4 regions of the Pseudoalteromonas sp. CO348 genome follow, and region 3 is predicted to be linked to each of the others. Evidence: predicted binding sites of a transcription regulator. Region 3 holds the regulator's gene; each other region holds the start of a gene.
The links. Region 3 encodes sigma-54, which starts transcription at its own class of promoters, with help from an activator protein. Its sites were predicted from a motif close to GTTGGCACGNNNNTNGNNT; they were not measured.

Region 1: a site for sigma-54 is predicted at 2,067-2,085, ahead of EXT48_RS11250 (flagellar basal body rod protein FlgF). Genes of this name have one in related genera too.
Region 2: a site for sigma-54 is predicted at 5,911-5,929, ahead of glnA (glutamate--ammonia ligase). Genes of this name have one in related genera too.
Region 4: a site for sigma-54 is predicted at 5,844-5,862, ahead of EXT48_RS20905 (LiaF domain-containing protein). Genes of this name have one in related genera too.

What each region holds. Positions count from the first base shown of each region.
Region 1 covers NZ_SGPI01000021.1:229,293-236,981, forward strand. The annotation lists gene flgH (flagellar basal body L-ring protein FlgH) at 1-444, opposite strand, end outside; gene flgG (flagellar basal-body rod protein FlgG) at 461-1,249, opposite strand; gene EXT48_RS11250 (flagellar basal body rod protein FlgF) at 1,266-2,030, opposite strand; gene flgE (flagellar hook protein FlgE) at 2,154-3,554, opposite strand; gene EXT48_RS11260 (flagellar hook assembly protein FlgD) at 3,596-4,279, opposite strand; gene flgC (flagellar basal body rod protein FlgC) at 4,297-4,728, opposite strand; gene flgB (flagellar basal body rod protein FlgB) at 4,731-5,141, opposite strand; gene EXT48_RS11275 (protein-glutamate O-methyltransferase CheR) at 5,422-6,255, opposite strand; gene EXT48_RS11280 (chemotaxis protein CheV) at 6,271-7,203, opposite strand; gene flgA (flagellar basal body P-ring formation chaperone FlgA) at 7,344-7,689, shown strand, end outside.
Region 2 covers NZ_SGPI01000002.1:80,231-87,919, forward strand. The annotation lists gene EXT48_RS00570 (cyclic nucleotide-binding domain-containing protein) at 1-158, opposite strand, end outside; gene EXT48_RS23665 (hypothetical protein) at 319-495, opposite strand; gene ntrC (nitrogen regulation protein NR(I)) at 649-2,046, opposite strand; gene glnL (nitrogen regulation protein NR(II)) at 2,043-3,125, opposite strand; gene EXT48_RS00590 (DUF4124 domain-containing protein) at 3,673-4,200, opposite strand; gene glnA (glutamate--ammonia ligase) at 4,446-5,852, opposite strand; gene EXT48_RS00600 (ABC transporter permease) at 6,230-7,689, opposite strand, start outside.
Region 3 covers NZ_SGPI01000032.1:105,572-113,260, reverse strand. The annotation lists gene mgtE (magnesium transporter) at 1-465, opposite strand, end outside; gene EXT48_RS16500 (HPr family phosphocarrier protein) at 988-1,257, opposite strand; gene rapZ (RNase adapter RapZ) at 1,258-2,124, opposite strand; gene ptsN (PTS IIA-like nitrogen regulatory protein PtsN) at 2,117-2,575, opposite strand; gene hpf (ribosome hibernation promoting factor) at 2,577-2,864, opposite strand; gene EXT48_RS16480 (RNA polymerase factor sigma-54) at 2,894-4,393, opposite strand; gene lptB (LPS export ABC transporter ATP-binding protein) at 4,440-5,165, opposite strand; gene lptA (lipopolysaccharide transport periplasmic protein LptA) at 5,165-5,707, opposite strand; gene lptC (LPS export ABC transporter periplasmic protein LptC) at 5,697-6,251, opposite strand; gene kdsC (3-deoxy-manno-octulosonate-8-phosphatase KdsC) at 6,248-6,799, opposite strand; gene EXT48_RS16455 (KpsF/GutQ family sugar-phosphate isomerase) at 6,799-7,689, opposite strand, start outside.
Region 4 covers NZ_SGPI01000039.1:237,104-244,792, reverse strand. The annotation lists gene EXT48_RS20940 (bifunctional diguanylate cyclase/phosphodiesterase) at 1-432, opposite strand, end outside; gene EXT48_RS20935 (response regulator) at 444-863, opposite strand; gene EXT48_RS20930 (ATP-binding protein) at 874-1,971, opposite strand; gene EXT48_RS20925 (diguanylate cyclase) at 2,233-3,156, shown strand; gene EXT48_RS20920 (alpha-ketoglutarate-dependent dioxygenase AlkB) at 3,308-3,910, shown strand; gene EXT48_RS20915 (nitrilase-related carbon-nitrogen hydrolase) at 3,918-4,637, shown strand; yybP-ykoY riboswitch at 4,709-4,849, shown strand; gene EXT48_RS20910 (manganese efflux pump MntP family protein) at 4,886-5,449, shown strand; gene EXT48_RS20905 (LiaF domain-containing protein) at 5,898-6,575, shown strand; gene EXT48_RS20900 (M3 family metallopeptidase) at 6,638-7,689, opposite strand, start outside.

The DNA.
Region 1 (7,689 bases), on a different contig from region 3:
TCGGGTGACATTGACCGATATATTACCAAATAGGCTGTTTGACTGATTGGCTTGAGAATCACCAGAGAATGAAGAGCTTGAACTTGCTCCAAATTGTATCGCTTCCTTACCAATATTGATGGCATTGCCACCAAGGCCAATAATCGGATCAAGACTAGCGTCACTAGATTTATCAAGTTGAGAATTCGCAGCTTTGGTCGCCTGGGTCGTTTCTCTGAGTACAATGGTAATAATATCACCGACTCTTAACGCTTTTTTGTCAGCATAAAGATCATTGGAAAACTGCGTATTAAACAATGACCCTGTTGCCACCATTTGGGCTTGATTATCCTCGGGATAGATAGGTGCATAATACGGGTCGTCACGCACCACATTTTTATTTTGTGTTGTACTACATCCAGATAATGCAGCGACCGTTACGATGGCTAAATATAATGCACGCATAATACCCCCTACCCAATTACAACTGTTGATTAATGTAGCTCAGCATCTGATCTACCGTTGAAATCACTTTTGAGTTCATCTCATACACGCGTTGTGTCTCGATTAGATTTACAAGCTCTTCGGTCACATTAACGTTTGACGTCTCAAGTGCGCCTTGAACTACTTTACCTAGCCCTTCAACGCTTGGATTACCTTGTACAGGTGCACCACTTACCGCAGTTTCTGTGTACAGATTTTGACCAACTGGCTCAAGACCTGATGGATTAATAAAGTCACTGATCGTCAATTGCCCAATGACAACGTTTTCAGCTTGCCCTGCAACGCGCACTGATACTTCGCCATCTTGAGAAATAGTGATTGACTGTGCATCGTCGGGCACATTCATCTCTGGTAACACAGGAAAACCCGCCCCAGAAGTAACTATCCGTCCCTCTTCATCCGTCGTGAACTGACCGTTTCTTGAATACGCAGTTGTGCCATCTGGCATCTGAATCTCAAAAAAGCCCGGACCTTGGATCATCCAATCCAAAGAGTTTTCGGTACTTAACATATTACCTTGAGAAAAATTCTTTTGGTTAGCGACCACTTTGGCACCTGCACCAAGCATTAAGCCTGATGGTAGTTCTGTATCCTGAGAGCTGCGGCCACCTGGTTGATTGATGTTTTGATACAGCAAGTCTTCGAATATCGCCCGACTCTTTTTGTAGCCGACGGTACTGGCGTTCGCCAAGTTGTTCGAAATAACTGAAATATCAGTTTGCTGAGCATCTAAGCCTGTTTTACTTATCCACAATGCTGGATTCATAATCTCTACCTCACTCTTAAACTATGCGTAGGAGCGAAGTGTGTCGCTCATCTATTTCTTCAGCTGTTTTCATCAGCTTAATTTGCATTTCAAATTGTCTTTGATGGTTGATCATATCCACCATCTCATGAACGGGATTGACGTTGGACATCTCTAAGAAGCCACTCATTACTTTTGCAGTTGGAGATATTTCACAAAAGCCACAGATCCCATCTTCTAGCTTATCTTCTTTTGGTCTATACAGGCCGTCATTGCCCTTTTGTAGCTTACTATTATCTGCTTCAATAATTTTCAGCCTATCAACCACCTCAAGAAAGTTAGCGGGGGCACCTTGTGGACGCACTTGAATAGAGCCATCGTCACTAAACACCACTTTATCAACGGGAATAGGTAAAACAATAGGTCCACCTTCGCCAATAAGTTGACGCCCGTGAGCTGTGACTAACGCACCGTCATTACGAATATTAAGCGTGCCGACTTTGGTGTAAGCTTCTTCGCCCGAGGCGTCAACGACGCTGATCCACGACTTATCATCTACTGCAATATCAAGCTCACGACCAGTTTCAACGATTGCACCACCGGTCATATTCGTACCAGGACGTTCTTGCATAGCAAAAACCCGAGAGGGTAACCCTTCTCCGAATGCCTGCATTGAACGCGCTTGAGCAAAATCTGCTTTGAAGCCAGTCGTGTTGGCATTAGCAAGGTTATTCGCTTTGAGTGCCACACCGCGTAAGCTCTGCTTAGCGCCTGACATTGCGATATACACCATTTTATCCATGACGATGACCTATAAAATTCAAACTTAATCTAGTTAATGCAAACACAGTGCCAAAGTGATGAGATGTTTTTGACGGGCATAAAAAAGGCTGCCTTTGTAGCAGCCTTTGGAGGGCATAATATATTATCGGATCTGTAATATATTTTGTTGTAATGTTGAGTTAACCTCAAGCGCTCGAGAGTTCGCTTGGAAGTTACGCTGGGCACTGATAAGGTCAACCAACTCGTTTGTGAGGTTGACGTTCGATTGCTCTAACGCCGATGAACTAATACCACCAAGCGTACCTGTGTTTGGCTCGCCTGCTAGGGGCTCACCGGAAGATAGACTTTTCTTCCACTCAGTATTACCAATCGCTTGGAGGCCTTGAGAATTCGGGAAGCGTACGAGCGCGACTTGCCCTAGGAAAGTCGAGTCACCGTTAGTGTATGAAGCTACTACTTTGCCATCAGTACCAATATCAATACCAGCTAGTCGACCTACGGTTGCACCGTCTTGTTCCAGCGCTTTCACTTCAAATCGACCTGATGAATATTGTGTCGGTAACTTCTGAGCCGTGTTTGCTTCATCACGCCAGTTAACAACAATATCATTCGGGAAGGTTGCGCCGTTTTCTAACAAGTTTGACATACCAATAGTTGGATCGACCGCATCTTGAGGACCTGCAAGACTAAGCGGGTTAAACGTCGTACCCGTATTGTTACTAAATGTCAGTGGTGAAGCTGATGGATCATCCGCTGTTTGTGAAGGAATACCACTTGCGTCAAAACGAAATACGCTTACTGGAGTGTATGGCACAGGTGGTGTAGCGGTTGGATCAATTTGCTGCGCATTGTGGTTAAATGGCTTATCGTCCATTGTTGCGTAAGTTGACCATTCATTATCCGCCGTTTTTCTGAAGAATAGCTGCAGTGTATGTGATTCACCCAGTGAGTCATATACCGTAATTGCCGTTCTTGAGTTATACGATGCACTTTGCGTAGGATCGAATGCAATCGTAGGTGGCTGCGCCGTTGCATCTAGATTAAATGATGTATAAATTTGCGATGTTGCTCGAGGAGACCCTGATGCATCTGGAATTTGAATTGGCGATGTTGTGCTTAGACTCAAAGACGTTGTATCACCTGTTGATGGATCAACAGGGAAGCCTTGCAAGTAGTCACCTTTTGCATTCACGATAAAGTTGTCTTTATTTAATTTAAATGCACCAGCTCGAGAATACGTAAAATCCTGTGATTGAAGAGAATTTGACATGGCAAAATAGCCTTCGCCCTCAATCGCCAAGTCTAGCGAGTTCTGCGTGAACTTTAATGACCCTTGGTGAAACTGCTGCGCTACCATAGTAGTTTGTACACCATCACCATTTTTCGTTTTGCCAGAGCTAAAAACCGAAGACGCGTAAACATCAGCAAATTCTGCGCGAGATTCTTTAAAACCCGTCGTGTTCACGTTAGCAATGTTATTTGCTGTTACGTCCAAGTCTTTTTGCGCGGCGGCAATACCTGTCAGTGCTATATTGAAACTCATACTCTCACCTCTAAGTTCTTAAGGTTAATTCTTTAAAACTACTATGCTATTTCAGCAATATCAGTTAAGCGCACCGCGCCTTCTTTGGTATTAATGACGATGCCGTTAGCACCATTAACATTAACACTGTCAATATTTCTAAATGTGGCCGAAGGTAAAGTCTGATATTCACCTTCAATCATGCCTTCGGCTTTTATGGTGTATTCCCCAGGGGGCATCATCTCGCCATCTTTATTCTTACCATCCCACTCAAAACGCACAGCGCCTACACTTTGCTCACCAAACTCAAGCGTCTTAACAATCGCTCCAGATTCGTCATAAATACCCACAGATAAATTCTGCACAGGCTCTTGGACAATCACCGAGCCCTTTGTAAGTGCATCATCACCATGTTCTAACGTCGTTGATTCGAGTAATGCTTTTTTACCAATCAGCGTTGATGCTTGAAGCGCTGAGTTAGAAGTCATTGATGCAGCTAACGAGTCAAAATTCTCATTTAGCTTCGAGATCCCCTCAGCCATGGTAAAACTGGTCATCTGCGCGATCATCTGATCGTTGTCCGCAGGCTTACTTGGGTCTTGGAAAGAGAGCTGTTGAGTAAGCAGCGAGAAGAAATCTTCTTGCGATAGCTCATCTCTGGGCTTTTTCTCCTCGGCCTGCTTTTGCCTATCCCAGTAGAGTGAATCTACACCCGTTGAAGAAGTGGCATTTACATTATTACTCATCAGCTGTTACTCCCAATTTAGCGCTGGCCTAGTTGCAATGTTTTACTAAGCATTTGCTTTGCAGCGTCTGCAACTTGAACATTGGTTTGGTAAGAGCGAGAAGCAGAAATCATGTTTGCCATCTCCTCTACCACATTCACATTCGGTTTATAAATGTAGCCATTTGCGTCAGCACTTGGGTGGTTTGGGTTGTACTCAACTTGAAGCGGCTTGTCGCTTTCAACCACACCTAAGACTTTTACTCCAACTGAAGATCCCGCAACATTGTTCTGGGAAGCTGCAGCTTTGGAAAGTTCAGCGGCAAATACAGGGTGTCTAGCGCGATACACAGTATCCTGACTAGAGCTCACTGAGTTTGCGTTTGAGATATTACTTGCGGTGGTATTAAGTCGCACATTCTGTGCGCTCATTCCTGAACCCGCAATATCGAAAACGTTATATAGACTCATTGTTATGCCCCTTGCCCGCCGAGTGCCTTTTTAAGGCTACTGAACTTACCACCAAGAAATTGCAAACTGGCTTGGTACTCTAATGCATTCTGTACATACAAGTTTCGTTCCACTTGTATATCAACTGAGTTACCATCACCTGTATCTGCTTGATTTGGCGAACGATATAGCTCAGATGAATTACTCATTTTGGTACCACCAGTGAGGTGTTTTGCATCTGTTCTAACCATATCATTGCCGCTTCTTTGCATTGTCTTTGCCGCTTTTAAAGCACTAGCAAAGTCAATATCTTTAGCTTTGTATCCTGGAGTGTCTGCGTTTGCGATATTGCTTGCTAGAATTTCAGCGCGCTGTGAGCGCAGCAGCATCGTATGCTGATGTATACCCAACGCTTTATCGAAACTAATTGCCATTATCTGACTCCAAAAAATTGACTCAGGTATGATAAAGCAATCTTTAGGCCAGTTTTAAAACAAGATTTATTCATTAAATTTCAATGTGTTACATTGTGTTTTTGGAATAATTAAACTTGAGCCAATATTGAGGAGTGAAATAAATAAGAGGAAGCGTCTGAAGAGTCAGCGGTTGAACTTAGAAAATCCAAGGTTAATTAGTGTAGACACTGGAACTGCGACTGAGTACAAATATTCAATACCTAATTATAGCGAACGTCCCTGCCGCTATATGTGAATATTAAGTCTTTTTCTGATAGATAATACCAGGATTACAACGGATCATATTAAAGTCGTCACTTAAACCCGCCATCGATTCTGACGCACCTAAAAACAAATAACCATTAGGATTTAACGACTGAGCAAATTGCGAAATGATTTTGGCTTTCACTTCCGGTGAAAAGTATATCAGGACGTTACGGCAGAAAATTACATCAAACTTACCCATCAATGCATAAGAATCTAGCAGGTTTAAATGTCTAAAACTGACCATTTTACGGATCGGTTCAACAACCTTAGCCATTCCATTGCCACTATCCATAAAGAACTTCTTTCTACGCTCAGGCGACAACCCTCGCGCCAACGCTAGCGCGTCATATTCAGCATTCTTACACATATCCAGCATGGTGTTAGAAATGTCTGTACCGACGATCTGCACCCCCATTTTCAGCGCGCCAGGGCTTTTACTCACATACTCACTCGCAGACATCGCGATTGAATATGGCTCTTGTCCTGATGAACTTGCCGCCGACCAAATCTTAACTGGACGTCTTAAGTCTTTAAACTCTGGTAAGATTTTCGATTTAATTAGCTCGAACGGATAAGTATCCCTAAACCAAAGCGTTTCATTCGTTGTCATCGCGTCCACCACAGCGGCACGCAATTGCCGCTCATGGGGACTGAGTGTTTTAGCTACTAAGGACGAAAGTGTTTCCACACCAAAGCGAGCCATCAGAGGAGCGAGTCGGCTTTTGACCAAGTACAATTTATTGTCACCCAGTACAATACCGCACTGTTGCTCCAAAAAGGTTCTAAATTGATCGTACTCTTTTTGCTCTAAATGCTTATTTTCCAAGTGCTACCACCAGCTTTAATCACAATGAACCCATTTTTTAACCGCTGAAGCTAATTCATCTGGGTTAAACTTAGCAATAAAATCATCAGCGCCAACTTTCTCAATCATGGCCTGATTAAATACACCACTCAGTGAAGTATGGAGTATCACATGCAATGGCGCTAATTTTGGATCAGCTTTTATTTCAGCCGTTAGCGTATAACCATCCATTTCCGGCATTTCAACGTCAGAAATTAATAGCCCTACTCGCTCAGTGACATTATTTTGACAGTCCATTTCCGCAATTTCACGAAGCCTGATAAGTGCTTCTTTGCCGTTCTTCGCAAGTTCAGTCTGAACACCTAATGGCTCCAATGCGCGTTTGACCTGATTACGAGCAACTGCGGAGTCATCAGCGATAAAGACAATACGTTCGCCTAAATCTTTTTGCATTTCACCATCAGATACAATGTCAGCACTGACTTCTGTGTTGATTGGGCAAATTTCATTGAGGATCTTTTCTACGTCTAATATTTCAACTAGCTCGTTTTCAATTTCTGTAACCGCTGTCAAATAGGAATAACGACCAGCCCCAGATGGCGGGGGCATTATTTTTTCCCAGTTCATATTCACAATGCGTTCTACCGCACTGACTAGAAAACCTTGAACTGAACGGTTGTATTCTGCAATCACAATAAAACAGTTACGAATATCTTGAATAGGAGGTCCACCTACCGCAAGTGACATATCAATTACGGATATAGTTTGGCCTCGAATATGAGCAACCCCTCGGATAAGCGGGTTTGACTTGGGCATGCTTGTCAATGCTGGACATTGAAGCACTTCTCGGACTTTGAAAACATTAATGCCGAAGCGCTGTCGACCTTGAAGTCGAAAAAGTAATAGCTCGAGACGGTTTTGTCCAACCAGCTGTGTACGTTGGTTAACCGAGTCTAAAATACCTGCCATTTCAATCTCCTACTGTATAAACCGCTAATCGGAACGATCTTTGCTTCGACTCTGATATGGTTTACCACCCTTGATTAGGTGCAGTTATTAAAGCAGAATCTTTATACCTTGTTTCACCCCATAAGCATAGTCGAAACATCATGAGTTTGTTAAAAAAAACCCATTACATTCAGTTTTTTTGTTTGTTCGCTTATTTTATAGGCGTTGACTATGGTTATTGTCAGCAATATGACAACAAAACTTTAGAACAAAACGCAATAGAATTTGTTGAACCGAATGTAGAGCAAGATCCCGATAGTCAGCTGTCACTGACTGCTATACCACTTGATTCAAGAATTCCAGCACGGGATTGTCAATCGCCATTACAATATAGTACAGCGATGGCTCCACCTTTTGATACTCAAGTGACAGTTCAAATTAGATGCAACGATACCCTCAGCTGGACTCAATACGTCCACGTACGTATCGATCACCTCTTCCCCATAT
Region 2 (7,689 bases), on a different contig from region 3:
AAGCGTTTGAAGGCATGACGCTCTTGTTGCACCAGATATAAGTGACCAAAAGACTCGAGTAACACCTGGCGCTCGGCAAGCGTAAACTCTTTAAAAAACGCTAAGCGATTGATGATCTCTAGTTGTTTAAACAGTGGGACATTTTCAAGCAGTTTCACAGGCTTACATAAGTTAGTACATTGTCTTTATTAAATAGTGGCGACTTTTTTTGATTAGAGCAATGATTTTTTATTGTCGCTTACACCAATCTACTTGATTATGTCGCCAACTATTTATGTGGATTGGTATATAACGATAAGCGACATGAGTTAAATCATTCTAGCAAGCGGGATCGTACGGCGAAGTAGGGCATGTCATCCCCTGATAGCTGATACAGCCTTTATTGTGTGGTGAGGTAACATCATAACCACCAGCAGCTTGCGGTGTAAGCTCATTTGCTAGCTTCTTGCTGTTAGATAAATGTTTTAGTGGTTTTTTATTCAATGTAATTTTCATCGTGATTCCTTTACAAAATGTAAGTTATGCCGAGTAACAAGATACGGCATAGTCCAAGCTACTGGTTGTTTGTGTGATTTTCAATCAGATATTATTCATTTTGGGAACTGGAGTAGTGGGGAAAAAGCTGAGTCATAATACTCAGCTTGTTGTCTAATCTTGAATATTTCTCTCTTTTAGCTTTCTGGTCAATGTATTGCGTCCCCAACCTATCTTTAACGCCGCATCTTGCTTATGACCATGACAGGCATTGAGTGCGGATTTGATTAGTCGTGTTTCTAATTGTGCCTGTACATCGGGCCAAATATGGTCTTTGCCTTTACGTAACTCTGAGTCTAACCAAGTTTGGAATGCGTCCAGCCAATTGCCATGCTCTAAGGCGTCAATCTGTTGTGGCTTTTCTAGCTCTTCGGGCAGATCCGCTGGGGTGACAAGTTCACCCGGGGCCATTACCGTTAACCAGCGGCAGGTGTTTTCCAATTGCCTAACGTTGCCTGGCCAATGATACGCCTGCATTTTTTGCAGAGCATGTTTGGAGATGATTTTTGGCTCGGCTTTTAGTTCCTTTGCGCTTTTTGCAAGAAAGTGATCGCACAGGGCGGCGATATCTTCAGGGCGTTCACGTAAGGCTGGTAGTTTTAACCTGACGACATTTAGACGGTGAAACAAGTCTTCACGGAATTTACCTTGCTTGACCAGTGTCTCTAAGTCTTGATGGGTAGCCGCGACGATACGGACATCGACTTTTACACTGTTGTGGCCACCAACCCGATAAAACTCACCATCGGCGAGTACGCGCAATAGCCGAGTTTGTACGTCCAGTGGCATATCGCCGATTTCATCTAAAAATAAGGTGCCACCGTCGGCTTGTTCAAAGCGACCACGGCGCATGCTGTCAGCACCGGTAAAAGCGCCTTTTTCATGGCCGAACAACTCAGACTCGACGAGATCTTTGGGGATGGCGGCCATATTGAGCGCGATAAAAGAAGCCTCTTTGCGCGGGCTGTGATTGTGCAGCGCGCCTGCCACAAGCTCTTTACCCGTGCCTGATTCGCCGTTAATCAATACACTCATGCTTGAAGCGGAAAGTTTACCGATGGCGCGGAACACTTCCTGCATCGCTGGGGCTTCACCAATAATGTCGGGGCTATTGGCTTTTTCACTGTGGCGTTTTTGCTTTTTAGTTTGCTGGCCTGCGCGAAATGCACGTTGCACAAGGGAAACGGCCTCATTTAAGTCGAAAGGTTTGGCGAGGTATTCAAACGCTCCCTTTTTAAATGCGTTGACCGCAGAGTCTAAGTCCGAGTGCGCGGTCATAATGATCACCGGCAGGTTTGGGTAGAGCCCTGCAATTTTATCTAACAAGGCCATGCCATCGATACCTGGCATACGTACATCTGAGATCAGCACCGCAGGTTGCTCATATTCAAGCGCGGTCAATACATCTTGACCGCTGGCGAAGCTCTCGGTTTCAAACTCAGCTCGCTTTAACGCCTTTTCTAAAACAAATCGGATTGAAGCGTCATCATCGACTAACCAAACTGATTTCATTGCACGTTTCCTGTTTCGGTGTTGTCAAAGGGAAGGTAGATACTGAACTCAGTGTGTCCTGGCCAACTATCGCATTCGATAAATCCTTGGTGTTGCTCGACCAAAGTTTGCGCGATAGAGAGCCCAAGTCCAGAGCCTCCTTCTTTATTCGTGATCATCGGAAAGAACAATGTCTCTTTTACCTCATCGGCGATCCCTGGACCGTTGTCGCTGATACGGATGAGTAATGCTTTTTTCAATAGTCGCTCACCATGATGCAGACGGTGTTTAATGCGCGTTGTTATGGTGATCGTACCGTCATGCTGTAGTGCTTGTTGAGCATTGCGCAGCATATTCAGCAGAACTTGCTGAATTTTGGCTTGATCTATCACGATAGCCGGAATACTGGGATCATAATCTTTTACCAAGGTGATATCGGCATCGCGCTCCAAGGTGGTTAACTTAATCACCGATTCTAACGCCTGATGGATATTACACGGCTCTTTTTGTGGTAACTGATTGGGTCCAAGCAATCTATCTACCAACTCGCGTAATCTATCTGCTTGCTCAATAATGAGCGTGGCACATTCTTCCCGTTCTTGTTGATCAGTTTCGTACTGCAATAATTGCGCCGCACCGCGGATCCCACCAAGTGGATTTTTTATTTCATGGGCAAGACCGCGAATGAGGTTTCGAGCTGCCTGAAATTGGTGCATTTGATTGGATGCTTGGTCATAACGCAGGGCATCATCAACACGGCGACATTCCACTAAAATATACGCCTTGTCTGCAAGGTAAATTCGTCTGGCATGCAGGCTTAGTGTCGCGACACGATTATCTACGAATACCACGTCTACCCTGTGTTGCTGGCAGTCTACGCCATCTTGTAGCACGTATTTAGAGAGCCGTGGCAGGTCTATATGATGATGATTAAACACACTATCAATCGCCAGTCCGACAAGCCGTTTTGTGCTGAGTCCCAGTAGTTCACTACTGCTGTAATTGGCATAGTGGATCATTAAATTTTGATCGAGCACTAAAATCGCGGTTGAGAGAGATTGCCAAACTTTATCCAAGTCAATCGAGTTATGTTGATCCATATATGTTCACCGTGCACCAATGTGGTGCAATGAGAATAGCATAGCTTTGCATCCATTGAAGTAAATTATTACCTAAGCTCAGAAACTAGGGGTTTTCGAACTCGTATCCTAAACTTGTTATTAATAAAGCATGCCAACTTTAAGGTGCCCACATTATTAATGCTTTGTGTCAAAAAATACATCTAGCTCGTTTTTGTGGGGGGAGCCTTTTTGTCACGTTCTGTATGAGCGGGTGTGACTTTCAAAGCGCTAAGTATGTTACCGAACAGATTAACTGCTTTCCTCCTCAAACCGCTAATTTACATCGGGTTACGAATGGCGAGAAAACTACCTTTACAGGTGTGATGCGGGTCGTCCAACCTAACTGGCGAGATAAATATTTATTGCGAACAAAGGCTGAGGTCTACTATCAAGTTCAAGTTGGTGAGCAAAGGTTGTGGATTGAACACAATGAAATGTCGAATTTGGCTTTCTTAATACCAGAGGAAATGAGCGTGGTGTGTTTGCAACTACTGGTTGCAAGCCAGTGTAGGTAAGCAATATCGCTTTAGTTATTTACGGTATTGCGGTGCAAAAAGAACTTATGAACATCACTTTGGGCGACTAACATACCTTTTTGATTAAACACTTTCATAACCACAGAATGCTCGCCGCGATCAATGCCCCGCAAAGCAAACTGAGTATTAGTTTGTTTTGGCCCTGTGGCTGTTCCATTGAGAAAGAGTTGCACGCTTAAACCTTGGGTAAATCTTGGCTCTATGGTGCCTGTTACGTATACGCTGCCGCTATTATCACGGATAGTTTGCTCATGCTCAGGAGAAGTGATTTTAGCTGTATATTGAATAGTTGGTGTCGTATCCGTTTGCTCGAGAATTTTAGTATCAACACTTGGCATGGTTAAGGCGCTGGCGTTGAGTTTGACTTCTTTTGAACCAGGCTGCGGGACATCCGAATAGACCCAATGACCGTTTTTGTCTTTCCAGCGATAGATTTTTGGATTGGACTCTGCTGCAGCATCAATGCTTGTTAGGGCTAGCGTCATGCTAACCGACATTATAAGAAACCACTGACGCACCACAAATCTCCACAGTAAACTACTGTTCATACTGTAGTATAGAGCAGTTGGAATTGCGAGTTACAAATGAATAATTCCCATAATGACAACATAAAGGCGAATTTCTTTAAGTTTTTGAATTACATTAAAAAAGCCCGTAACAACGGGCTTGAGAACACATATGATTAAGAGTGCCAGAAACGCATAATGAGTTTTGGCTCTACAAGCTCAATACGGCAGTATTGAGCGTAGTAGTCGGTTAGCGATTAAACGCTATAGTACATTTCGAACTCAACTGGGTGAGTTGTCATGTTTAATTTTTCAACTTCTTTCGACTTAAGTGTGATGTACGCATCGATTAGGTCGTCAGTGAATACGCCACCTTGAGTTAAGAACTCACGGTCAGCATCTAGAGAAGCAAGCGCTTCATCAAGTGATGCTGCAACAGTTGGGATTTCTGCTGCTTCTTCCGCTGGTAGGTCGTACAAATCTTTATCCATTGCATCACCAGGGTGGATCTTATTGCGGATACCGTCAAGACCAGCCATCAACTGAGCTGCGAAAGCTAGGTATGGGTTAGCCGCAGGATCTGGGAAGCGTACTTCGATACGACGACCTTTCTCAGATGGGATCACCGGGATACGGATTGATGCTGAGCGGTTACGTGCTGAATATGCAAGCATAACTGGCGCTTCAAACCCTGGTACTAGACGCTTATAAGAGTTTGTTGCTGGGTTAGTGAATGCATTGATTGCTTTAGCATGCTTAATGATACCACCAATGTAGTAAAGCGCTTCTTCAGATAGACCGCCGTACTTGTCGCCTGCGAAGATGTTTTTGCCGTCTTTAGCAAGTGATTGGTGGCAGTGCATGCCTGAACCGTTATCACCAACGATTGGCTTAGGCATAAAGGTTGCTGTCTTACCGTATAGGTGAGCCATGTTGTGGATAACGTACTTCATCTCTTGGATTTCGTCAGCTTTAGTCACCATAGTATTAAAGCGAGTCGCAATCTCATTTTGACCAGCAGTTGCTACTTCGTGATGGTGCGCTTCAACAACGTGGCCCATTTCTTCAAGTACTAAACAAGTAGCTGCACGCCAGTCATTAGACGAATCTACCGGTGCTACTGGGAAGTAACCACCTTTTACGCCAGGACGGTGACCTGTGTTGCCGCCTTCGTAGTCTTTGTCTGAGTTCCAAGATGCTTCTTCAGCGTCGATTTTGTACATAGAGCCAGACATGTCAGTTTTAAATTTAACATCGTCAAACAAGAAGAACTCTGGCTCTGGACCGAATAATACGGTGTCTGCAATACCCGTTGAACGCATGAACTCTTCAGCGCGTTTAGCTACTGAACGTGGGTCACGCTCGTAACCTTGGTGTGTGTTTGGCTCAACCACGTCACAACGAACGATAAGCGTTGTTTCTTCTGCGAATGGGTCTAGCTTTACACTTTCTGCATCAGGCATAAGTACCATGTCAGATTCGTTGATGCCTTTCCAACCAGCGATAGATGAGCCATCAAACATTTTGCCGTCTTCAAAGAAGTCTTCATCGGCTTGATGATGTGGGATCGATACGTGTTGTTCTTTACCTTTTGTATCTGTGAAACGTAAATCAACAAATTTTACGTCGTGCTCTTTAATAAAATCTAAAACCGATTGTGACATGTGTCCTCCGACTCGTTGGGTTATTTTTTGCTGCAATGTACTGCAATTGCACACAGATAAGCTTGATCTGTGCCATGTTTTTAAGTGTTTGATAAATATTGATTTTTAACTTTTAGGAAATTTGGGGGTTAGCTTGCTGCACTAACTTGGTGCGTAAATGTTTCATTATGGTGCGTAATGTTGGTGCAAGCGATTCCCTGTGATAGTCACTTTATCTTCGAGTAAGTGTTTGGAGTATTGGTATAGATTATGAAGCGCAACAAAGCAAAAATTAATTTAATCCGATAGCGGGGATCAGGGTCGTGTTTTAATAAAAAAGCAAGGCGCCTTGAGGGAGACGCCCTGCCTTCAGGGAGTTGATTTTATCGAAGCTCAGGCTAGTTACTTCTCAGCGCGTATAATGCGGGCTTAGTAATAACCCCGCTGGCGGCTAATACAGTTGTTGCAGCGGTAATTCCGATGATAAGCGACAGCGGCAATACAAATCCAAGCAGGGAGACACTAAACATGACCTCCGAGCTTGCTAGCCAAGCCATCGCTGCAACGGTTGCAAATGTCGCACATCCAAGAGCTGTAAAGATCACTTTGGTATTTTCTCCTAGTAATCCAAGTACAATACCTTTTGGCGACGCACCAATTGCCATACGCACTCCGAGTTCATAGCGACGCATAGAAACACCGTAATTGAGTACGCCATATATGCCAATTAGTGCGATCAGTAAGGTGATGGTTGCCAGAGATAGTGCAGCCCAACCTGCAACTTGGTGAATTGCGAGCGAGTTAGATAGCTGTTGAGACAAAGGTTGAATTTCAGCAACGCGCCAGCGTGTAGATATTTGCGCCATGGTTTGGTTTATGGATTGGGGAAGTATCTGCTGCCCTGTGTGCGTTTGAATAATAAACGCTGGTGTATAGGCTGACAGTCTGTCCACAGCCCACATACGAGCGGTATCAGGCTTATCTGGAATGGCTAAATTTTCACTAATACCGATGATTTCATACTGAATATGACGACGGCCATTGAGCCAATAAAAGCGTTTACCTATAGCGTCTCCTTGTGGCCCAAGTTGTTCTGCAAAGGCTTGATTAACAATAAGCACAGCTGATTGGCTATTCACTTCTTCAGTAGTGAAATTGCGGCCTTGTAGCAGACTAATCTCCATCAGTGGCAGGTAAGATTCATCAACGATGTTACCAGACACTGAATACTGCGTCTGGAATCCTGAATCAGTTGCAAGAAAGGTACTGAGCCCAAATTCAATCGGTGTGCCAGTAGTTAAGCTGACCGCTTTGAATTGTGGGTTTTGTTTGAGCGCAGCGGTAACATCTAGTAATTGTTGTCTGCGCTCGGCATAAAATGCATCTCTTTGTTCACGGGCTGGACGTTGCTCTACAAGTTGGTTGAGCTCAACCTCATAGCGTTCAGAGGTTGAGAAATTAGGTGATTGGTTGAGTAATCCCCATGCATTGATAAAAGTTTGCGAGCAAGCGAGTAATAATAGGCTGGCTAGAAATAGTTGGCTAAAAATTAAGGCTTTTCGGGTTTCTGTTTTGATTTGGATCCCGGTGCCTTTTCCGCTGCTTTGGAGTTGGCTATTGAGTTGCTTAAAGTTAATGCGTTTGCTCACAAGCCATGCACCGAGCGATGCCAATAACACGGCAAGAATTAAGCACAAGGCAACCGTGATGAAATTTGTGCTGAGGTTGAGTACGCCTGGTAGGTTATCAGCAGCTACCAGCCTAAGTAAGTAGTAGCATAATTCACTCACCGCGAAGGAAAGCATCGCGGCGCTGCTTGTGAGGATTAAGAGCTCGATAAATATGCCCCGAGATAAGT
Region 3 (7,689 bases):
GGTAACATCGGGTCGAATAGTGACCGTGTCGGTGCTCATTAGCGCACCGGCCGAGTGCTCTTTGTAGGACAATGCTTGTGTCGCACGTTCTCTATCTTGGCTATCCATCGCACCGATAACGTCTTGGTAGACGGTATCAGGCAGGCTTCTTAGGACATCACCAAGGTCATCGTCGTCCATGTCTTCTGTAGCGGCAGCAATTAGCTCCGGCTCCATCTGGGCGATGATCCCAAGTCTTACGTCCTCTGACAGTTCCTCTAAGACATCCCCTTGGATATCTGGGTCAACGAGCTGCCACAGCATAGAGCGAACTTTATGAGGAGATGATTCTAAAAGCAGTGCTGTGTCACAAGGAGCTGTTTCTGCGAGCATACGCCTAACTTGAACAAACTGACCACTGTTTAAGGCTTTAGTTACCTTTTGGAGTTGTTCCAGTGTGTAGTCTTGTTCAAATACTTCAGGCATAGGCATCCTTTTTGATAATAATGTTGGCTAACGTGATTTAGTTAACCTAATTCATTTACTTTATCGCAGAAACCAATTTCTTAATTTGAATTTTATTCGTGTTGTTTCTGCTGGTGGGTTGCTACCGTTAATACACGTCAAAGGTGTACGCAACGATAAAGTTGGATTTTCTCGGCAACTCGCTTTACTGCACGAAAGAAACCTAAATTGGTATTACAGTGTAACTCAGTTTATTGAGAACTACCAAGGTTTACGCTTAATTATGAGAGACTTATTATACCAATTCGCTTAATTAAGTGATCTATTTTGAAGCGAGAAAATCTTGTCGATAACACGGCGAAAATTTTGCTATTTAGTTGTTCAAAATGGGAGATTTTTAACACAGTTAGCGTCAGATTTGCTCCTTCAAACTGAGTAAGTATTAAGACTAATTGGTATTAGACCTGTCTGGTTACGGAGGGGGAGATTAGCAGGGAATAAATGAATCAGACCTTAGTGCTATTTTGGTGCTAGTAGCCCAAGTTACTCGGATTCATTAAATTTATTTTCTATTAGTCCGCCAATGGCGTCTAGTGCATACTGAGCATCAGGACCTTCACAAACCACTCGGACTTCTTTCCCTTGGCTGCTTTCAAGTAACAACAGCGCTAGTACGCTGTCAGCAGCTGCACTTTTGTCTCCTTGATATAAGGTCACTTCGGCATCAAATTGGGTCGCTAATTGTGCAAGAACTGTTGCCGCTCGGGCGTGCAGGCCGAGTTTATTCTGGATTAAAAACGTATCTTCTAACATTTAACCCTCTTGCTCACGGTGGCGGATTTTGACGTTTGGATGGGTTTTAGCAAAACGCTCGCCAATGGTTTGCGCTAAGTATACCGAGCGATGTTGCCCACCTGTACATCCTATTGCAATCGTTAGATAACTGCGATTGTTACGCTCTAAGTGTGGTAACCAAGTTTGTACAAAGGTTTGGATCTGCCAAGTAAACTTTTGCACTATGCTGTGACTCGACAAATAGTCTTTGACTGGCTGATCTAAGCCAGTTAGCGGCTTAAGCTCAGGCTCCCAATGTGGATTGGGCAAAAAGCGCGCATCAAAAACGTAATCCGCTTGTTTTGGGATGCCGTGTTTAAAGCCGAAAGATTCAAAGGTAATAATGAGTTGTTTGTCTTTTTTACCTAAGATTTTTTCACGGATATCTTCTGCAAGTTGATGAACGCTCAGGCCTGTAGTATCAATGAGAAAATCGGCGCGAGTGATCAATACGTCTAACAATTCCCGTTCTTTCTTTATTGCAACATCTAGTGGAAGATTATGCAGTGAAAGAGGGTGCAAACGGCGTGTTTCTGAGAAGCGTTTTATCAGGGTTTGATCGTCACTGTCTAAATAAAACAGGGTAGGTTTGGCAAAGCCTGGTAAGTATTCAAGAATGTCGTTAAACTCGTCCTGTTCTTTAGGTAAGTTTCTGACATCAATACTGACTGCTATTTTATTATAATTGTCCGAAACGCTGCGGACTAAAGACGGCAGCAAATTGACCGGAATGTTATCTACACAATAGTAGCCTAAGTCTTCCAATACTCGAAGCGCTACAGATTTACCAGAGCCTGAGCGGCCACTGATAATGATAAGCTCGAGTCCTTTTTCTTCATCACTCATCAAGTTCACCTTGGATCACTGCATATAACTCATCGTCACTTTTTGCTTGCCTAAGCATTTTGCAGAAAGACTTGTCTTTGAGTGTATCAGCAATCGCCGCTAAGGTCTTCAGGTGCTGTTGATTATCACCTTCGGGTACGATGAACGCGACAAAAATATCGACAGGCTGCTTATCTATGGCTTCAAACTGGATCCCTTGCTCGCTGACAAGCACCATTGCAAGGATTTTATCCAAACCTTCAAGTCGACCATGGGGAATGGCAATGCCTTTACCGATCCCTGTGCTGCCTAATTTCTCTCGCGCCATTAAAGCGTCCAAGATAGCATGCTGACTGGTATTTGGAATTTGGCTATGAGCCAGTTCGCTGATGTATTCTAAAATACGTTTTTTGCTATTAAAAAGGACCGCAGCTTTACTGCAGTCCTTGTTCACTAATTCACTTAATTTCATCTTAGTGTCGAGTGAGCTTCTCTTTGTGTTTAATAACTTGACGATCTAGCTTGTCGATAAGGCCATCAATTGCGGCATACATATCTTGATGCTCTGTTGATGCAAATAGCTCGCCGCCGTTTACGTGTAATGTTGCTTCTGCTTTTTGTACTAGTTTCTCGACATCAAGGATCACATGCACGTTATTGATATGATCAAAGTGCCTTTCTAGCTTCGCAAACTTGTTGGTGACATAGTCTCTTAATGAGTCAGTAATTTCTACATGGCGACCAGTTAGATTTAGTTGCATAAGCATTTTTCCTTCTTGGGTTTTACGTCTTATATCAAGCTTTTACGCTGATTTGACGGTGGAATGGCTAGGGATTCACGATATTTTGCAATCGTACGTCTCGCTACCTTAATTCCTTGCTCAGCTAAGATATCTGCAATTTTGCTGTCACTCAATGGCTTCGCGGTATTTTCTGCAGCTATCAGCTTTTTGATAAGTGCTCTAATTGCTGTAGAGGAGCACTCACCTCCATTTTCTGTACTTACATGGCTAGAGAAGAAATACTTCAGCTCAAATATTCCCCGAGGTGTATGCATGTATTTTTGTGTTGTCACACGGGAAATTGTGGACTCATGCATCTCAACCATTTCAGCAACATCATTTAGCACCATAGGGCGCATTGCTTCGGGGCCATGTTCAAAGAATGCCTGTTGTTGTTGCACAATGCAATTGGTAACTTTTAATAATGTATCATTTCGGCTTTCTAAGCTTTTAATAAACCACTTTGCTTCTTGTAAATGTGAGCGAATAAACTGACTATCCGTACTGGATTTCGCCGTTCTAGACATCGCAGCGTAATGGTCGTTTACTCTTATTTTAGGCATAGCATCAGGATTTAGCTCTACGACCCAGCGACCTTTTACTTTTTTCACTGATACGTCAGGGATCACATATTCAGGCTCTTCATGAATAATGCTTGCCGCTGGTTTTGGGTTAAGGCTATGAATTAACGTCATGACCTCTTTGAGATCGGCTTCTTTAAGGCGCGTTTTCTTAGCCAAAGTTCGATAGTCACGGCTGGCAAGCAAGTCGATATGCTCTGTCAGGATCATTTTCGTTTCGGCAATCCATGGTGTATCTGGGGCGAATTGATTTAGCTGAATACACAAGCATTCCTGTAAACTGCGCGCTGCGATACCGACAGGATCGAAAAGCTGAATACGTTTGAGCACGGCTTCGACTTCATCCAGCTCGATAGGCTCTTCGCTACTTTCATCATTAATGCTTTCTAAAATCTCTTCGCAAGACAGTGTTAAAATGCCTGACAGGTCAACGGCTTCAATAATCGCAATTGCAATCGCTCTATCTGTTGGACTAAATGGCGTCAGCTCAAGTTGCCACATGAGATAGTCGTGGAGAGATTCAGAGGTTTCCCCTTGATAAACATTATCGTCATCGGGAAGTGGGCCTGAGCTTGCAGCGGGCGCTGCGCTCATATACTCATCCCAAGTGACATCCATGGCAAGGTCATCACTGACAGTGTCTTTACTCATGGCGGTATCTGAGTCTATTTCATAGTCACTAACCTGCGCTTCATCGCTTGAATCTTGATTGTCGTCAGCACTGCTCTTTTCTTGGCTGTGTTGGTCAGCGTTTTCGCCGTCAGTATTATCACCTTCTTCCACTTCCAACAATGGATTGCTGTCTAATGCTTCTTGTATTTCTTGTTGCAGATCCAATGTACTAAGCTGCAGCAAGCGAATGGCTTGTTGCAGTTGTGGAGTCATTGTAAGTTGCTGCCCCATGCGCAGCTGTAATGATTGCCTCATGTATCTCTAACAATCCTTTTTAACAGTTATTAATACTACGTCTTAACTATAGCTTGAATTGTTCGCCTAGGTAGACATCTCTTACGGTTTGATCTGCCAAAACATGTTCTGGCGTGCCTGCAGCGATTAACTCACCATGTGAAACGATGTAGGCTTTTTCACATACGTCCAGCGTTTCTCTAACGTTATGATCGGTGATTAGCACACCGATACCGCGGTTTTTTAGGTGCTCTATGATTGTCTTTATATCTAACACCGAAATAGGATCAACACCAGCAAAAGGTTCATCTAACAGGATAAACTTAGGATTAGCGGCTAAAGCGCGAGCAATCTCTACGCGTCTTCTTTCGCCTCCCGACAATGCCATGCCCTGTGAGTCGCGAATGTGTTGAATATTAAATTCGTCAAGTAACTCGTTTAGTTCAGCTTCTCTCTCAACTTTAGATAAGTCTTTTCGAGTTTCTAAAATCGCCATCAAATTTTGATAGACCGTGAGTTTTCTAAAGATTGAAGACTCTTGCGGTAGATAGCCAATACCAAGTCGCGCGCGGCTGTGCATCGGTAGCAAAGTGATATCTTCATCATCAATCTGAATAAAACCTTTGTCGCTTGGTACTAACCCTACAATCATGTAGAACGTAGTGGTTTTACCTGCACCATTTGGTCCTAATAAGCCTACAATGCTGCCAGCCTTAACACTTAAGCCAACATTTTTGACGACTTCACGACCTTTATAACTCTTTGCTAGACCAGTTGCTTTGAGCTCGCTCATTAATTGTTACCTTCTTCCTGCGCTTTTTTATCTTTTGCGTCTTTTTTGTCATCAACAGGAACAAGGATGGTTCTTACCCGAGAATCTTCTTGGTCTGAGCGCTCAGCACTGATCAATTGCTTTTCAATGTCATAGGTGATGACTTGCGCATTAATTTTTTGCCCAGTTTGATTGATTTCCGCATCGCCAGAAATGACTAAGGTGCCTTTCGCAACGTCGTAACGAATTTCGTTTGCTTTGGCTTCTAGCAAATTACCATCAGGTTGACGTTCGCTGAAAATAGCTGGGCTGCCAGTTGCAACAAGCAGTTGCTTGTTAGTACCAAGCTCCGCGCGGCGGTGGACTTCTAGGCGATCGGCATTTATTTTTCTGTTGCCATGAATAATAACAACATTCTGTTCAAAAATACCGATGTTGCTTTGCAGTTGAGCTTGCTGACGGCCAGCATCAATAATGACTTCATTTTGTTCTGCAGCATTTGCTAAAGTAGAACTTGCAAGCAAGCCGATGAAAACTAGTTTGTTAATGATTTTACTGGTCATAATAAATTGTCTTTGTGTGGTTGATGAGTTCGATCACTTGCTTTTGTAGATCCGCATGCAGCCCTTTACCCGTGATCCTAAGACTAGGACCGGTGATAACGACAGGGTGTTCCGATTTCATCAATTTTTGCTTAATTTCAACTCTTACATTATCGGCATTGATATCGGTGATCATGGCGTTAGGCGTTAAATTTTTTGCCAGCACATTGCCTTCCAGTATCAAGGTATTGTTTTCGTACAGTGTTGCTTCTAATGCACTTATTTGCCAATTCTGCTCACCGTTATATAAGGTGAAAATAGGCTTTTCAAAGTGACTAAAGCCAAGATCTTGATACAACTCCATCTTATCAGCAGTTACTTGATAGTTTAATAAGCCATTTTCACTATAGGTCGTTTGCTGAAGCGTGGTTGCAACATAATCGGGCTTAGCTAACGGTTCATCTTCTTTTGCTGAGTCCGCCTCTGATGGATTAAACATGGGCGACCACATCCATACCATTAAAGAAGCGAAAACAATGAGTAAGATGACACGTAATACGGTCATGTACTTGATCCTTTGGAAGTCAATAAGTGATTTTGGCTGAGCATTAGAAGATCAGTCAGTTCTCTCACAGCACCAAAACCACCAGGCATCAAGGTTGTGTAATGAGCGATATGTTTAACAAGAGGATGTGCATCATTGACAGCAACGGCAAAACCGACTCGTTCCATTACGGGTAGGTCTGGACCATCATCACCAATATACGCAATTTCGTCATCACTAAGGTTGAGCTTAGTCTTCAATTCATCATATGCCACTAACTTGTTTTCTTGGCCTTGGTAAATATAAGTTACATTTAAACTAGTCATGCGTTGCTGAACTATTTGTGAATGCCTACCAGTGATAACGGCGACTTCGATACCACTATCAATTAAGGCCTTAATACCAAACCCATCTTTGGTATTAAATGCTTTCAGTTCTTCACCATTATTACCAAGGTATATACGGCCGTCTGAGAATACGCCATCAATATCGCAAATCAATAATTTGATTTGTTTTGCTTTTTCCCAAGCTTTAGGTGAAATCGTCTGATATAAATCTTCAAATTGCATTACAGCACCCCCGCTCTAAGTAAATCTTGCGTATTCAAGGCGCCAACCGGGATGTTGTTTTCGTTTACCACAATCAAGCCATTAATTCGTTTGGTTTCCATGATATTGAGTACCTCAGCTGCGAGCATATCGGCGCGTGCAGTCGTACTTTTAGCCGTCATTACTTGCGTGATTGGGGTGGTGTGAATATCGACCTTTTGTTCGATAATTCGGCGCAAGTCACCATCGGTAAAAATACCCTGTAATTGCGAGCTTTCATCTACGATTGCCGTCATACCTAAACTTTTAGCTGACATTTCAAATAAAGCTTCTTTAATTGTGCAATGACTATTGACCATAGGGATTGCATCCCCTTGATGCATGACATCAGCAACGGTTAGTAGTAGACGCCTTCCTAAACTACCGCCAGGGTGAGAAAGCGCAAAATCATCAGCCGTAAAGCCTCTGGCTTCAAGTAGCGCAACCGCGAGCGCATCACCCATCACTAGCGTAGCTGTGGTGCTGGCCGTGGGTGCAAGTCCTAATGGGCAGGCTTCTTTCGATACTCTAACACAAAGGTGAACTGTCGCATTACGAGCCATTGTAGAGCTCGGGTTGCCCGTCATAGAGATTACCGGGGCACCTAAACGCTTAATCACAGGTAGGATAGAGATCACCTCTTGGGTTTCCCCTGAGTTGGAGATCATCAAAACCACATCGTCTTTGGTGATCATACCCAAGTCGCCGTGACTTGCTTCACCTGGATGAACAAAAAATGCGGGGCTGCCAGTACTTGCGAGTGTCGCTGCGATTTTGTTACCGATGTGGCCTGATTTACCCATGCCAATCACGATGATGCGACCTTGGCAGCCAAACATAATTTCACAGGCTTTTACAAATTGTTGATCAAC
Region 4 (7,689 bases), on a different contig from region 3:
GTCGCGTTCAGCCATCTGCTTTACTTGCAGGTAGCTTTTATGCAGTTGACTTTCTAGCTCAAAGCGTTTCCTTGCTTGGATAATAGAACGGCTCAAAAGCGATGCGGTGACTTCTTCTTTGAGTAGAAAGTCCTGTACGCCCAAATCTAGACATTTCAAAACCAACTCTTCAGAATGCGAATTGCTGATCATGACTATGGTTAAATCTTTAATATGGTTAATACGCTTAAGTTCAATAAGTAAGTCCAAACCATTTTTGGACGGCATATTGTAATCCAGTAGTAATAGGTCGAAGCAAAGCTCTTCTAGCGCAAAGATTCCTTCTTCTACTGTACTAACTTCTGTCAATTGATGTTCAATCCCGCCTTTCACTAAGGAACGGCGGATCATCTTTCGGTCAACTACATCATCATCAACGAGCAATATATTCATTTACAACCTCATTACTTAGTTGGAAACTGTACAATTCGCCAATATCCATCCAACATATCAACAAGGCTCATCATTGAGTTACTTGCTTCTTCTTTTAAAAAATATCCTGCTACGTTTTTTTCATAACTATGATGAATATCATCTTCATCTTTCGAAGTTGTGAGTACGAACACAACGGTATCTTTTAACTCTGGGTCATCCCTCAACTTACCTAAAAACTCAAGCCCACCCATGCGAGGCATTTTTAAATCTAATAGAACAATAAATGGATAATCTATTTTTTTAGTTTGTAAGAATTCTAACGCTTCAACGCCATCAATTGCCCGAACCATAGGGTTCATTATCTTGCGCTTTGCAAAACTGCGCTTTACTGTCATATAGTCAATGTCATCATCCTCGACGACCAGCACTGTAATATCATTATTTTGCATAAAATGAATCCTAATTAGGGTTAACTCTGGTATCAACTTTTGGCCACTTGATCACAAACTCAGTGCCAACATTACTATCCACAATGTCGACCGAGCCACCATAGAAATTGAGCACTTTTTTAATTATTGCCAAACCCATACCACTACCTTCTTGTTGATCTCTAGGTTTAAGCGTTTGGAACATTTCAAATACTTTCTCTCTATACTCAGGTGGGATCCCCGGTCCATCGTCAATAAAATGCATTTCATACTCTTTAGCGCTTTCTTTAACGTGGATTATTAGTGAGCCATTTTCACAGTCGTGGTGTTTAAGCGAGTTGCTAATTAAATTGCGGGTAACTACTTCAAGTGCTGTTTTTGGTAAAGTGACAATTAAAGAAGTACATTCCAATTTCAGCTTCGCCTCAATATCAATCGAGTCATATATCTCTTTTGTAAACTCGCGGAATTCAAACGTTTCATTTTCACTATGCTTTCGATTTACCCGCGAGTAAATCAATAAATCATGGAGCAATTTACTCATTCTTGACACACGTTGCTGAATTAAATCAAAATTCTCCTTAGCGCCTTCGGGTAACTCATCGCCGTAGTCTTCATCAATCCAAGTTACCAACTTGGAAATCGCATTGAGTGGCGCTTTTAAATCGTGAGAGGCAATATAAGCAAATTCGTCTAAGGCTTCATTGGAGCGCTTTAACTGAGCGACAAGATGCTCCCTTTCGGTCACGTCACTGGAAAGCCCTAAAATAAACGTCGCGCCTTTGGCATCATAGAATCGCTTTTTGCGAGTAAATAATGTTCTTACGCCACCATCTGGGAAATTGATAATCTCCAAACACTCTGCATACCCTGTTTCCAAGGCTTTTTTATCATCTTTAATGAACTCTTCTATTTCTTCTGGTTGATAATAGTCAAGTGTGGTGTAGCCAATAATTTTCTCTCTGGCTTCTTCTGGATACATGGAGCGAAAAGCATCGTTCGCTTTTACGATCCTAAGCTGATCATCTTTGATAAAGGCGTAGTCCGGAATATTGTCAAAAATTAAATCGGAAAGAGAATCATCACCAACAAATCTGTCTGCTTTCTCAAGTGAGGTTGAGTCTGTCATTAGGAATTTACATTGGGAACAGGTAACAAGATCTATAGTAGGAAAGCGATATTATTCAAGATAAAAGTAATGGAAATGTTAAATAACAAGTGTGCTTCAGCACAAAAATGTCTACACTATTATTCGTGCAAGATGTTTTATTTACAGTGCGATACTTACCTAATATTAATCCTGTTAATAGCAACATAAGTGCATTTTGACTTTTTAAACATAAAGACATAGCACACAATCTAAGCCTGCAACAGGAATAAAGGCAATAGCATGTTTGAAGACGTAGTAGAACTAAATAACTGTACTATAGTAGTCGTAGAAGACTCGCCACTCACTCAAAAGGTGCTATGCGCATGTTTAGAAGACATATGCAAAGTCGTCGCTTTTGAAAGTGCTGAGAAGGCCTTGGAATATGTAAAACTTGCATTGCCAGATTTAATCCTAATGGACTGGATGCTAGAAGGGATAACGGGTATAGAGGCCTGTACAGAGCTTCAAAAAGATCCAATAACCGCCCGAATTCCTGTCATATTTGTGACATCCAACATTAAAGAAAATCAGCAAGAAATGTGCTGGGATGCAGGTGCTGTCGATTTCATCAGCAAACCAATTGTAGCGCGAACGCTATTTAATCGCGTACTTACCCACCTAAAGTATAAAAAGCAAGCCGATCAACTTAGGGAATATTCATACGTTGACGGACTTACAGAAGCGTTTAATCGCAGGTTATTTGATACTGACTTAGAGCGCCACTATCGTGGTGCAAAGCGCTCTATTAGTCCGCTTAGTGTCGTAATGTTGGATGTTGATTATTTTAAGCTCTATAACGACGAATATGGTCATTTAATGGGTGATGATGTCTTGAAGGTTTTTGCTAACACCGCCAAAAATCATATTCGTCGACCTATGGATGCTCTGTACAGATACGGCGGTGAAGAGTTTGCCATCTTACTGCCAAACACCCCCTACTCTTTCGCTTTAGAGATTGCGCAAAGAGTGGTACAAACCTTCTTCGAAACCGCTATTGAACATAAACTTTCACCACTAAAAGCTGTATCGGTTAGTGCTGGTGTCGCTTCACTTAGTGAGGATAATATCAATCAAACTGTTGAAGAGTTAGTAGAAAGAGCAGATAACGCGCTATATGAAGCTAAAAAGAATGGTAAAAATCGAGTGTTTGGAGCGGCAAGCTAGTAGCTATTCGTTAACATACTTTCTTGAATTCTCATCGCCACAAAGGGCAGATCGGCGCAATCTCTGAAGTAGGAAAAGGGAGCGGCTTTAGTGTATTGCTTTAGTGCAGTTCTTTTTGTTAAAGAAAAATAGCAACAACAAGGAATTAGTCATGAAACTTCCACTTATCGATAACGCCGAGGCAGAGTATATTCCAGCGTTTCTTACCAAGGCAGAAAGCCATTCACTGTATCAGTGGTTAATCAAGCACTGTGATTTATCTCAGCCTGAAATCATCACCTTGCCTAACGGTGAAAATACAGAGATTAGGCCCTGGAAAATGATGTTTGTAGAGCCAAGGCTCGAAGATCCAGCGGTATTTCCTAGCTATCATGGTAGACGCCAAACTTGGCCTGATTTGATTGCATTGATACAGCAGCGATTACAGACTCAAATAGGTATCGAATTTAGCGTCTGTGTCTGTATTTTTTATCCAGATGGTGAAGAGTATATGGACTTTCACAGTGATCTGTCCGCATTTGGGCCAACTAATGTTATCGCTTCTTTGAGCTTAGGTGCCGAGCGCTTGTTTCAAGTTCGTCATCAAGCAAAACCCGATGAACAATTTGAACAGCAGCTAGAAGATGGTTCATTATTTATTATGGGGAATGGCTTTCAAACACAATTCCAACATGCCATCCCCCCCGCACCTAAAGAGGTTGGTGCTAGATTCAATCTGACCTTTAGGCAGTTTACTTGGCCCAATATTACGTAGGTGAACGATGAAAGTGGGGTTTTATCAATTTGCAGTCAACTATGGCGACCCTCAATGCAACCGGACAATCATAGAAAAAACCTTATCAAAGGCTGACTTTGATCTCATCGTCTTACCCGAATTATGTACTTCAGGTAGCCTCTTTCTTTGCCACACTCATATGGAGGAAATGGCAGAGGAGTTATCCGAGAGCACAACTATCAGCCTGCTTCAATCTATCGCACAACAGCAACACGGTACTATCATCGCAGGCATCATTGAAAAGGCAGGCTGTGAGCACTTTAATAGTGCGGCTATAGTGGGTCCAGAAGGGATTGTTGGCGTACATCGCAAGGTTTTTTTAGCACCGCCCGATAAGCGCTTTTTTCAATCAGGTAATGCATTCAAAGTGCACGAAGTAATGGGTATTAAAGTGGGTATTTTATTATGTTACGACATCTGGTTTGAAGAGGGGCTGATGCAACTCACCGAGCAGGGCGTACAGCTCATTGTGAACCCTTCAAATTATTGTGGCGAAGACAGCCTTGATACAATCATAAAACAAGCCAAGAAGTATAAAGTCCATATTATGTCAGCCAATCGCCTAGGAATGGACCACAGCAATGGCACGGGAATTCAATTTATCGGCCAAAGCCTTCTTGTGAGCCCTAATGGCGAGGTACTTATACTCGGCGATGCAAGAGAGCAGCTTATCACAACCGAAATAGACTTCTTGACCCCGTCATAAAGGTAACGAGAATTATCACCGTCAGAAGCTGCTCAATTTTGGTTTTGCATCCACTGCAATTCTTGATATTATCGCAACTCGTTGGGGAGTAGCCTGCTTCCAATGCTCGGAAGAGTCCGTATCAACATAATTGGCCACATGCCATGGTGCGGACACCTCTCGGTTGGCGAGACCATCGATATATCCATGCCTGTGGTCGGGCGTGTGGATGTATCGTGGACTCAAATCGCCCGACCGGAGCAATGTAAATGAATTTCGTCACCCTGCTACTGTTAGCATACGCCATGTCTACCGATGCGTTTGCCGCGGCAATCGGTAAAGGCGCCAGCCTAAAATCACCTCGGCTTACCGAAGCCATAAAAATCGGCCTTATTTTTGGGATTATTGAAGCCAGTACACCGCTGATTGGCTGGTTAATAGGACAATCTGCAGCTGGCTATGTCGAGGCTTGGGATCATTGGATTGCGTTTATCTTATTGTTAGGACTTGGCGCTCATATGATTTATGAGAGCCTTAAGGGTGACGATGATGCACCAACTCAACACGCAAAGCAGCCTTGGTTAAAAACCATTATCACAGCGTTTGGCACTAGCATTGATGCGATGGCTGTCGGTGTCAGTCTCGCATTTGTTGATGTGAATATATGGCTCGCCGCTGCGCTCATTGGCCTTGCCACCACCATGATGGTAACAATTGGGGTGATGATTGGGCATTCGGCTGGAAAGTTTCTTGGTAGTCGAGCTGAAACCTTTGGAGGGGTGACCTTAATCTGTGTGGGAACTTGGTTGCTATATAGCCATCTTTCGATTTAATCTGACTCGCAGAAAGAGCGGTATATTTACCGCTCGCTTACTTATCCCTTTACCTTAGGGCTAATGGCTTTTAAGCCTTTTTAATCGCTTTTTTCAGCTTTTTGATTTTCGCTTCATGCTTTTCAATCTTTGCTTTACGCGCTTTCAGCTCTTTTTTAAGCGCTTTAACATCGCTTTTCTTCGCCATAACTAATCTCCTTTGGTTGTTTTGCGAACACCTACTACCATAGCAAAGTGACTGACAATATCAAACTACACCTGCGCTACTGCGTTACCTGCAATCTAATAGTGGTAATTTTGACCAAATACTATTTTGTACAACTAAATATTAGTAAATAAATAGAGTAAGTTGATATTAAAAAATACTAACCAATTGTTTTATAAATGATTTAATGTTGGCTTGGTTGTTGCTACTCTAACCACAAATCAAGAGAACGGAACCAACCATATGTCTGTACCATTAAAAGATAGACCTCTCGAATCCGTCAGGGAAGAGGTGATTGACCAGTTAATTCTAAATTACAGCCACGGTGAGCTTTCGGCTGATGCATTCGAGAGACGATTGGATAAAGCATACGCTCTGAACGAACAAGAACAAATTGCAGCACTTAGTGCTGATTTACCGCTCAAGTCGGATGCAAGATATCACAGCGAAAAAGCCGCTCGTTTGGGTCCAAAATTTACCTCAAGCGTAGATGGTGCTGAGGCAATAAGCATTACCTCTATACTTAGTTCCAACCATCGCAGTGGCGAGTGGGTCGTACCTAAAGAGATCCACCTAAAAAACTACCTTGGCAGCTTGGAACTAGATTTTAGCAACGCAATTTTTAGTCACCCTGAAGTACATATTTATATAGATTGCATTTTAGGCAGTGACGAAATTTTTGTACCAGACACGGTCGATGTCGTCACCGATATTCGTAATATTATGGGTTCAGTAGAAAACACAAGAAATACGCTTGCATCTGCAGGGCAGGTGAAACAGCGTCCACGAATTTATATTCACGGCAGAATGATTTTGGGTAGCATTGAAGTTAGTGTAAAGCGCTCGATGAAAGCGCAAATAAAGCAATTTGCCGACGGCCTTAAATCCCTATTTGGTGACGGCACGAAATCCAAAAGCTAAAGCTTAATAAAAAACCCCTTGGTTCAGGGGTTTTTTATTATCCAAATAGCAGAGTAAACTTTTTACTTCTCTACCGGAAAGCCTCTATCACGCATTAGCGCCTCAACTTCAGCGTCACGGCCTCTAAACTTGCGATACGCTTCTGCTGGATCCATTGAGTTGCGAACTGAGAATAGGTAATCCACTAAACGCTGTGCAACGTCTTTGTCGTAGAAGCCACCTGGCGCTTCAGCAAACGCTTCTGCTGCATCAGAAGTTAATACCTCAGCCCACAGGTAACCGTAGTAACCCGCAGAATAACCTTCACCTGAGAATACGTGACCAAAGTGAGTTGTACGATGACGCATCACTACCTCGTCCGGCATGCCAAGCGCACCTAACTGAGACTTTTCGAATGCAACAGGATCGCCAATCTTGTCAGGATCTGTGGTATGGAAAAGCATATCCATGATAGCCGATCCAAGGTATTCAGTCGTCGCGAAACCTTGGTTAAAGGTTGCTGACTTCTTGATTTTCTCGATTAGCGCTTTAGGCATAGGTTTGCCTGTTTTATAGTGAACCAAGTAACGATTGATCACTTCGTCCGTTGCCAACCAACGCTCCAATAGCTGAGATTGGAACTCAGTGTAGTCGCGCACACCAGAGTTTGAACTTGGGTACTTCACGTTTGATGAAAGCGCATGCAGCGCGTGACCAAACTCATGGAAATAGGTTTCTGCATCTGACCAAGAAATTAAGGTCGCTTCACCTTCAGGTGCTTTCACAAAGTTGGAGTTGTTTGAGCTAAGCACATTTGTTTTACCATCAAATGTTGTATGGCTACGATATGATATGGCCCACGCACCAGAGCGTTTACCTTTACGTGCGAACGGGTCTAAATACCAAAGGCCGATATTATCACCGGTGGTTTTGTCTGTTACTTCCCATACACGAACGTCAGGGTGGAACACTGGTACTGAGCCCTTAGGCACTTCGGTGAACTCAAAGTTAAACAAACGGCCTGCAACATAGAACATTGCTTCGCGCAGATTGTCTAGCTGTAAATAAGCTTTAACTTCGTTTGAATCCAATTGATATTTAGCTTGGCGAACCTTCTCGGCGTAGAAACGGTAAT